3 regions of the Undibacterium sp. FW305-107 genome follow, and region 1 is predicted to be linked to each of the others. Evidence: predicted binding sites of a transcription regulator. Region 1 holds the regulator's gene; each other region holds the start of a gene.
What was found. The regulator sigma-54, encoded in region 1, starts transcription at its own class of promoters, with help from an activator protein. The targets are predictions, from matches to a motif close to TGGCANGNAANCTGCTTT.
Positions count from the first base shown of each region.

Region 2: glnA (type I glutamate--ammonia ligase) is a predicted target of sigma-54. The motif match lies at 1,554-1,571, and genes of this name have one in related genera.
Region 3: AC3WQT_RS17670 (pilin) is a predicted target of sigma-54. The motif match lies at 1,819-1,836, and genes of this name have one in related genera.

Region 1 is NZ_JBYTAV010000007.1:220,297-223,560, forward strand. Features, by position in the region: gene hpf (ribosome hibernation-promoting factor, HPF/YfiA family) at 54-401, opposite strand; gene AC3WQT_RS17065 (RNA polymerase factor sigma-54) at 509-1,999, opposite strand; gene lptB (LPS export ABC transporter ATP-binding protein) at 2,011-2,766, opposite strand; gene lptA (lipopolysaccharide transport periplasmic protein LptA) at 2,768-3,264, opposite strand, start outside.
Region 2 is NZ_JBYTAV010000022.1:30,230-33,493, forward strand. Features, by position in the region: gene AC3WQT_RS28655 (EAL domain-containing protein) at 1-1,134, opposite strand, end outside; gene glnA (type I glutamate--ammonia ligase) at 1,733-3,148, shown strand.
Region 3 is NZ_JBYTAV010000007.1:354,638-357,901, forward strand. Features, by position in the region: gene AC3WQT_RS17665 (pilin) at 1-327, shown strand, start outside; gene AC3WQT_RS17670 (pilin) at 1,315-1,776, opposite strand; gene AC3WQT_RS17675 (tetratricopeptide repeat protein) at 1,971-3,264, shown strand, end outside.

The DNA.
Region 1 (3,264 bases):
CTAGCGTCCTTGTTTTGGATGTCCACAACCCTGTTCGGGTAAGGACTGGGGTCTTATGAAGCCGATGCCGGATCAGGTATGTGCTTGATGGCGTCGTGCTGATGGTCTTGCATTTTATCTTTATGCTTGATGACCTGGCGATCCAGTTTGTCTACCAGTGCATCAATGGCCGCATACAGATCATGCGCCAGACTTTCAACGTGGATATCTTTACCGCTGATATGCAAATTAATGTCGGCTTTGTGTCGTTTTTCCTTTTCCCGGAGCTTGTCCACCGTCAGGATGACGGCGATATCAATGACCTGGTCGAAATGCCGCCTGATACGTTCTAGTTTGGTATGTACATATTCACGAATTGCAGGAGTTACTTCGACGTGGTGTCCACTGATGGTGAGATTCATACTGTGCTCCTATAGTGATGTTACTTGCTGTAACGATAAGCTCCTGGCATTTATTTGCCTTGAGCTAAATCATATATAGCAATTCAAACCGTGATTACAAGGACTGCTTACAAAGATTTACGCAAACTCACTGGGGGGATTTTGAGGGCTTCACGGTATTTGGCAACTGTCCGTCGGGCAATTACCATGCCCTGTTCACCCAGCATGTCTGCAATTTTGCTATCAGAGAGTGGGCTTTTCTGGTCTTCTGCTCCTATCAGCTGCTTGATGAGTGCACGTATCGCGGTGGAAGATGCTTCACCCCCTGTTTCCGTCGCGACATGGCTGCCGAAAAAGTACTTCAACTCAAACATGCCATGTGGGGTCAACATGTATTTTTGGGTTGTTACACGTGAGATAGTGCTCTCGTGTAATCCTAGTGTATCAGCAATTTCGCGCAAAACAAGGGGGCGCATGGCAACAGCACCGTGCGTGAAAAAATTGCGTTGCCTTTCGACTATCGCTTGTGCAACGCGCAATATGGTCTCGAAGCGTTGCCGCATATTCTTGATGAGCCAGCGTGCTTCCTGTAGTTGCGCACCCATGCCTGCCTCGCCGCGATTTTGCTTCATGATGTTGGCATACATACTGCTTACCCGCAGCCTGGGCATGACATCCTGATTCAGCATGACTTGCCAGCCGTTACCGGATTTTCTGACGATGACGTCTGGTACAACATAGTCAGATTCATCGGCAGCAAAAGCGATGCCGGGTCTGGGTTTGCACATACGGATGACCGTTTGTGCATCGCGCAAATCTTCGTCATCACAGTCGAGTATTTTCTTGAGTTTTGTGAAATCTCTTTGCGCAAATAAACTCAGTTGCGTTTCAACAATTTGCAACGCCAGCCTGCGCGTGACAAAAGCAATCTTGGGCAAGCGCCTGATTTGCAGTGCCAGGCATTCTGAAGGGCTGCGCGCACCAACACCGGCAGGGTCAAAGCTCTGCAGCATGTTCAGGGCAAAAGCCAGTTCTTCTGGTTCTACGAACAATTCCAGTGGCAAACTGGCATGTATTTCATCCAAGGTTTCAGTCAGGTAACCGTTGCTGTCAAGCGCATCTATCATCAGCTCGACCAGGGCTCGGTCACGCGGCTCGCGCAGGTTCAGGCGCATCTGTTCCAGCAGGTGTTCACGCAGGGTGACATGGGCTGCGCCCAGTTGTGGGCGGCCATCTTCATCATCGCCAGACTTGCTGCCATGCTGCACGTCATCAAAACCCCAGTCTTCTTCACTGGAGGTGGTGCTGTCATTGCTGATGACGGTTTCAGCATCAGCCGCCGCAGGTTCTGCAGACTTGTCGCTGTCGTCTCTTGCTGCGGGTGCTTCCATGCCAGCATCGGCAGAGGTGCTGCTGGTATTGATGGCACCGTCTGCCAGCAGGCGCACGGCGTGATCGAGCGGATCATCGACGCGTTCCAGCATGGGGTTATCGGTCAGCAGCGTCTCCAGCTCCTGATGCAATTCCAAAGTCGATAACTGCAATAATCGTATTGATTGCTGCAATTGCGGCGTCAGGGCCAGATGTTGTGAGGTACGTAGTTGCAGGCTTTGTTTCATGATGATTCCCGTCACATCCGGAAGTGTTCTCCGAGATAAACGCGACGTACAGATTCATTTTGTATGATGTCGTCAGGCTTGCCACTGGCAAGTACCGCACCCTGGTTGATGATATAGGCGTGATCGCAGATGCCCAGGGTCTCGCGCACATTATGGTCGGTGATCAGCACACCGATGCCGCGTTCCTTGAGGAAGCGCACAATGCGTTGAATTTCGATGACGGCAATCGGGTCAACGCCGGCAAAGGGTTCATCCAGCAAGACAAAGCGTGGGTTGGTCGCCAGCGCGCGGGCAATTTCGACACGACGGCGTTCACCACCTGAGAGTGATAGTGCTTGGCTTTCACGTATCTTTTCTATCTGCAAATCTGCCAGCAGGGCATTGAGCCTTTGCTCAATTTTCTTGGCACCGAGATATTTGCCTTCACTGTCTTTTTGCAATTCGAGTACGGCGCGGATATTGTCTTCCACCGTCAGTTTACGGAATACCGAAGCTTCCTGGGGCAGGTAAGACAGACCCAGTACTGCACGCTCATGGATAGGCAGTTGCGAGATATTCACGTCATCAATCGTGATATCCCCGGCGTCGGAAGGCACCAGGCCCACGATCATGTAAAACGAGGTGGTCTTGCCTGCGCCATTCGGCCCCAGCAAACCCACTACCTCGCCACTTTTCAATAGCAGGGAAACATCGCGCACCACCTGGCGCGCGCCATAGCGCTTTTGCAGGCCCTTGACGAGCAAGGTGCTGCTGGACTGTGCTGTCATCTTAATTAGCCTGTTTTTCTGGTTTTGGTTGCAAGATGATTTTCAGGCTGCCAGAGCCATCCACATGCTGGCCACTGGTCGAATTGGTGCCGATGAAAAAGTCATTTTTGCTGTCGTAAGACAGGTATTCGCCTTCCTGTTCCTGGGTGACCCGTTTACCTTCCAGGTAGCGCACCTTGGCCTTGGAAATGAACTTGACGATTTCTGTACTCTGATTGTATTCAGCGCGGTCAGCCTCACCATCCACCCACAGGTCCGGGCCGCCATCACGTTTCTGGCGGAAGGTGACCTTGCGGTTGCTGCCACCGGTGAGGACGACGAACTGGTCACCATTAGGCGCTTCAGTAACCACGGCATTTTCTGCCTTGACGTTGAGTGTGCCACGTACCAAAGAGACACCCTTGGACAATCTGCGCACACTGGTCTTGCCATCACTCTCGCCGTAACCGGCTTCGATGATGGTCTCTTTATTACTGTCGGCTTTTTCTGCATGGGCAG
Region 2 (3,264 bases), on a different contig from region 1:
TTTGCCTGCTTGTACCTGGCTCCAAAAAATCTTGACTGCCTGGATGTCGTCAGGATGGGTGCGTTGCATGAGGCTGGCGCAATCGATATTGCTGCCATTGGCATAACCAAGTATGCGGCGCGCCTCGTCTGAATAGCGCCACTCTTCTGCATTATTGCCTATGCTCCAGTTTCCTGTTTTTGAAATGATCTGGGCATGGCGCAAGTCTGTTTCGCGCTGCGCCAATTCTGCAGTTCTTTTGCTGACGATTTTTTTCAGGTTCTTTCTTTGCTCACGTGCATCAAGCAAGAGTTTTACCAGGCAGGCCAGCATGAAACTGAACAAAAGCCCTACACTGTTGTAAAGCAGTAGTGGTTTGTTCTGGATGACAGAGTTTTTTGGTGATAGCTCTAGTGTCCATTCTGCATTTGGCAATTTGATTGCATAGTGGAGGTAATTTGTTGTTGTAAATCCATCTGACTTTTCTATAACTTGCCTGAGCCGTGTACCCGGATGAACGCGCGACAATTCATAGTCATAACCCCGTTCGTTTAGTTTTGACAACCCGGTGTCGGCAAGCAGGGTTTTCAGATCAATGGCAGCAGAGATCAAGCCCCAGAATTGAGATGGTTTGTTTGCGTCTATGGGGTCTTCAAGATAGACGGGCAGACGGGCTATGATGCCAGTGCTGCCATTTGTAAGGGGGAGTGGCCCCGCAAGTGTCAGATGGTGGCTGTCCTTGGCGAGTTGCGCCTCAGCTTTGCGTATGGGATCGGCCAGCAGGTCTATTCCCAGACCGTCATTGCGCCATTCTATTGGTGCGACTTCACTGGTGATGCCGTCTGGAGCAAGATACAAAGCGGCAATTTGCGGATGATACTGCAGAATATTGTCTGCAAAACGTCCAAAGTGCCGTACCCGGCCATTGCTGTCAGCAACCATGGCAGCCAGTGCATAGCTTGCTGATAGCGCGCTATACATATTGTTTTGCAGGTTGACCGCTTGTGAGCGTGCCAGATCGTAAGCCAGTTGGCGTTCTTCCTGCTTTGCACCTTCGTCCAGTTTGACGATGATGGCGGCGCTTGCCAATATTGTCAGCGCGAAGGTGAGCAGGGCAAACAGCATGGGTTTGCGCAGATAAGGGTGAGGCGACATAATGAGATTTGGGTATGGGAGCGAACGCCCGTGCACTGGTCCATAACTGTTTAAGATGCAGGCGGGGGCATCGCCACCTGAAATACCATCACAGTCTAAATGAGAGTGAATCGCATATAGAGAAATACCAAAGGATGTTGATTTTGGTCAATATTGCCAATTGAGTATTTAGCTTAATTGCTTCAATTGCATGTACTCAATAGGCGCGATGCAATCGACACTTTGCGCGCACCAAAATAATGCAAATTGATTCTGAAAATTAAAAAACGCACCAAAATAGTAATTTAAAATTGTTTTGCGTTATTTTGGTGCGCGCATGGAGTTTATATAATGCCAAGGTACTGTGTTTTTGGCAGAGAAAACGCCACAAAAACAAGCATTTAACAAAATTCGAATTTATATGTGACTGATCTGGACGATGGCATGGTTTCTGCTATTATCCCCGGTGAGTTGAGCCGCCAGCTTAATGTCGATGTTAATAAGGTCATTAATAAGATCAATAATGCAAGGTTTGTTTGTTGGTCAATATTGCACAAAACTGGCAGGTGCAACACTCAGCAATTTCCGAATTTATTTTTAGCTCTCAGAGGAGTTTCACATGGCAATGACAGCCGCAGAAGTCTTGAAAATGGCGAAAGATAACGAAGTCAAATTCGTTGATTTTCGCTTTGCTGATACCCGAGGCAAAGAACAGCACGTAACTGTTCCAATTTCCCAGTTCGACATCGATAAATTCGAATCTGGCCACGCATTCGACGGCTCGTCCATCGCTGGCTGGAAAGGCATTGAAGCATCCGACATGTTGTTGATGCCTGATCCATCTACTGCCAACATTGATCCATTTTTTGAAGAAACCACATTGTTCATGCAATGTGACGTGATCGAGCCATCTGATGGCAAAGGTTACGACCGTGACCCACGTTCCATCGCGAAACGTGCTGAAGCTTATTTGAAATCCTCAGGCATTGGTGATACAGCTTACTTTGGCCCAGAACCAGAATTTTTCATTTTTGACAGCGTGCGCTGGAAAGTGGATATGTCTGGCTGCTTCGTCAAGATTGATTCTGACGAAGCTTCCTGGACTACAGGCGAAAAACTGGAAGGTGGCAATACCGGTCACCGTCCAACGGTTAAAGGCGGTTACTTCCCGGTTCCTCCGGTCGACAGCTTCCAGGACATGCGTTCTGAAATGTGCCTGATCCTGGAATCCCTGGGTATCCCGGTTGAAGTGCATCACCATGAAGTGGCTGGCGCTGGTCAAAATGAGATCGGCACCAAGTTCTCTACTCTGGTCGAACGCGCTGACTGGACACAAAACCTGAAATACGTAGTCTGGAATGTTGCCCATACTTATGGCAAGACAGCGACTTTCATGCCTAAACCTATCGTTGGCGACAACGGTTCTGGCATGCACGTGCATCAATCCATCTGGAAAGATGGCAAAAACCTGTTTGCTGGCGACGGCTATGCTGGTTTGTCTGATTTCGCCCTGTACTACATCGGCGGTATCATCAAGCATGCTAAAGCATTGAATGCGATTACTAACCCAGGTACCAACTCATACAAGCGTCTGGTTCCAGGCTATGAAGCTCCAGTAAAACTGGCTTACTCTGCACGTAACCGTTCTGCTTCCATCCGTATTCCTTACGTTGCCAATCCAAAAGGCCGCCGTATTGAAACACGTTTCCCTGATCCACTGGCTAACCCATACCTGTGCTTTTCTGCACTGATGATGGCGGGTCTGGACGGCGTACAGAACAAGATCCATCCTGGTGAAGCTGCCAGCAAAGATCTGTACCATTTGCCACCAGAAGAAGATGCATTGATCCCTACAGTGTGCGCTTCTTTGGAAGAAGCACTGGACGCGCTGAACAAAGACCGCGAGTTCCTGACACGTGGCGGTGTATTCAGCGACAGCATGATCGATGCCTACATTGATTTGAAAATGCAAGAAGTACAACGCTTCCGCATGACAACTCATCCAGTTGAATTCGACATGTATTATTCTCTGTAATTACTCTCTGTAATCAGGGTAAAACACGAAAAAGCGGGGGCAACCCCGCTTTTTTTGTTACAAATGCTAATTTGTTCGTAATTGTGTTGCACGGCTGCATGACATACACTTACAGT
Region 3 (3,264 bases), 130 kb from region 1:
GGCGCGATTGCCGAATTGCATAGCTTGAAGACAGCAATGTCACTCTGTTTTCAAACTGACGGGACGTGGACAGGTTGTACAAGCATGGGGAGCAATGGAATACCCACTGTTGTTACATCCAAATTTCTGACAGGGGCAGCTCCGGCTATCGCGGGTACGGGCGCTATTACTCAAGCGACTACGGGTGCGACAACCAGTGCAGGCACCGCTTTGTCTGTAACACTGACGCCGTCGACTTTGTCTGGTCAGGCGAATATGTTGTGGACTGCTTCTGGCACTATCTGTGATCCCGTCCGTGGCTTGAAAGCAGGCCAGGGCGGATGCTGATCAGTCTCTCATTTCACGGATAAGAGTGAACGCAAGAGTTCTGTGCTGAACCGTTTGCTATATGCGTTTATGGATACAGCGAAGAATTTGGCTCGAGGTTTTCGACACATCCGTATTGATTGAGGCAGGAAAATTCTGGTTTTAGTATCGCGATGAAGTTTTTGGTGTAGTCGTTCAGCAAAATAGCCTTAAATGGTCTTGTGCCAGGAAAATCCATGAGCTGCTTATCACACAATTATTCTTGTTTGACAGCTGCCTTGAACTACCTCAGTGTTCGTAAATGAAAAAACTCCAAAAGCTATTCATTAACCTTTGGAGTTCAATTTGTTTTTTTAATTTCAGGTAGTCTCGGCAGTGACCATGCATGAACTAATTACTGAAGAATTGGCCTGATACTGGCAAATTTCTGAATTAAAAAACAGAGCTAATCATATACATGCAAGCATGGTTTGCAATTACTCAAGAGATTTGAGAGTCTATTTCTCAAGGTCAGTATTTGTCTTTTTTAGTTTTGGTAGGCGTGACTGACTGCTGACAAGTAAGGTAAGTGACTTTTCAACCCATCACACTCAATGTGTTGAGCCAGTATGCCGAATAGTAGAACTCATTTCATAAATAGGATGAGTGCGAACAAGACGATTTGGGATGCAGTGCAAGGCATGAGGTGTGTACCCTGTGAAGCTAAGGCTGGTGCCTTGGCGAGGGAGGGGGTGACACACTACGCGCTGCAATGCGCCCAAATCGTCAGTTCACTAAGGGTTTGCCTCATAACGCGTACTGGTCTGCAGGTTTTGATAATTCGACTCGTGATCAATAGCACCGCTATTGACTGCCTCGTCCCCTTGCAGGGCGCATGTGCGCTTGCAAGCGCACATCGTACGCAGGCGTGCAGCATGCCGCACGAAACCCCTGCTTTACCTTTGCCAGCACATGTTATGAGGCAAACGCATCTCACCCTATTTATGAAATGAGTTCTAATGACAATAATCAGCAAGCACCTTGACCAGGCTTCATGCCACGGACAGGATCGCAAATGGTACCTGTATTGGCCCAGATCAGATTAGCTTGATTCGGCAATGTTGACGGTGTCAAAATAACACTCAAAGGTACGCCTGCGCTGGTTGTCGCACCTGTCGCAGCCTGAGTAATCACGCCAGTAGCCGAAATAGCGGGAGGTGCACCAGGCAAAAACTTGGATGTAACTACGGTCGGGATGGAATTACTACCCATGGCTGTGCAATTGGTCCAGGCACTCTCATTCTGGAAGCAAATGGACATTTCTTTTTTCAGACTATTGAGTTCTGATATGGCACCTGCAGCTCTTGTGCGTGATACATAGTCTGAATATTGAGGTATGGCAATCGCAGCCAGAATACCTATGATAGCAACGACGATCATTAACTCTATGAGCGTGAAGCCGCGCTGCAGTTTGACAAAATTGTGTTGCATTTTTCTCTCCTTTACAACCAGGAACAGTGTGGTTAAGGGTATTCAGCAAATTCTGTGCCAAACCACACGAGTTTTATTATTGCTATGCTAGGAGTAGTGAAGGGCAGGCGCAACTTTTTGACGCTTTTTTGCAGATAGGATTTACAATTCTTCACCTTGTTGCACCCAAGGAAAAACAATGTTAAGGGTAAGTAATGCTGAATTGGTTAAAGAAGCAATTTTCATCAACGAGTAATACGGCTCCTGCGAAAGATGCCTCTGGAAAGCTTGCCAACGCCAGTGATGTGCATGAGGACGCAGTTCCCAGTCTTTCTGATTTGGCTGAGCGTAGCTACCGTGATGGAAAGCTTAGTGATGCCGCTCGCTATTACCAGCAGGTCCTGGAAGAACAGCCAGATGATGCAAACTTGAATAACAAGCTGGGTGATGTTTTCTATGATCAGCAAGACTATGGCAAAGCTGAAATTCACTATCGACGCGCCTTGCAGATACAAACAGATTTCCCTGAGGCAGAGCTCAATCTTGGCCTGACGCTAGATGTAATCGGGCAGTTTGACGGGGCGCTGGTATGCTATGAACATGTAATAAAGTTGCAGCCAGCAAACCATCTTGCCTATTTCAATCTAGCCGTTACGCTGACCTCATTGGGCAAGCCTGACGAGGCACGTTCTGCTTATCAAAAAGTGCTTGAGCTCAAGCCGGGTTTCAGTCATGCGCATTTCAATCTGGGGACATTGCTGCAACAACATGATTTGTGGGAGGAGGCAATAGAGCAATATCAGCTCACCATTGCAGCCAACCCACAGCATTTCGCTGCGTATTGTAATCTGGGCGTGATTTATCAGGCAAAAGGGCAATTCGCCCAGGCAAAGGAGCAATACCAGCAGGCCCTGCGCATCCACCCTCAACATGCAGAAACGCACCATAATCTTGGACTGGTGGCTCGTCATCTTTTGCAAACTGATCTGGCAATTACCCATTTTCGTCAAGCCCTGAACTTACGTCCGGATTTTGCTGACGCAATGATCAGTCTGGGGGATGCTTATAAGCTACAAAACCGGCTGGGTGAAGCTGAAGCAAGCTATCGTCAAGCCATTGCCACGCAGCCGCAATTGCCTGGAGCGTATTGCAATCTGGGTATCATTTTGCACGAGCGCAAGCAGTATCTGGAAGCCATTGCCATCTATCAGCAAGGCATCGCCAATGATGCGCATTCTGTCTTGTTGTACAACAATCTTGGCAACACCTATAGCATGATCAATCGTTTCTCTGATGCAGAGGCATGCTATGACAAAGCCTTGCAGATAGGCAGTGACGTAACAGAAACCTATACCAATCTGGCCGGTTTGTTCGCCGGACAAGGCAAACTGGAAGAGGCCGAGAACAGTTACCGGCAGGCAGTCAAGCTTGACCCCGGCTATGCCCAGGCGTATAGCAATCTGCTGTTCATGCTTAATTATGATCCTGACCGTAGCGCAGAAGCAATTT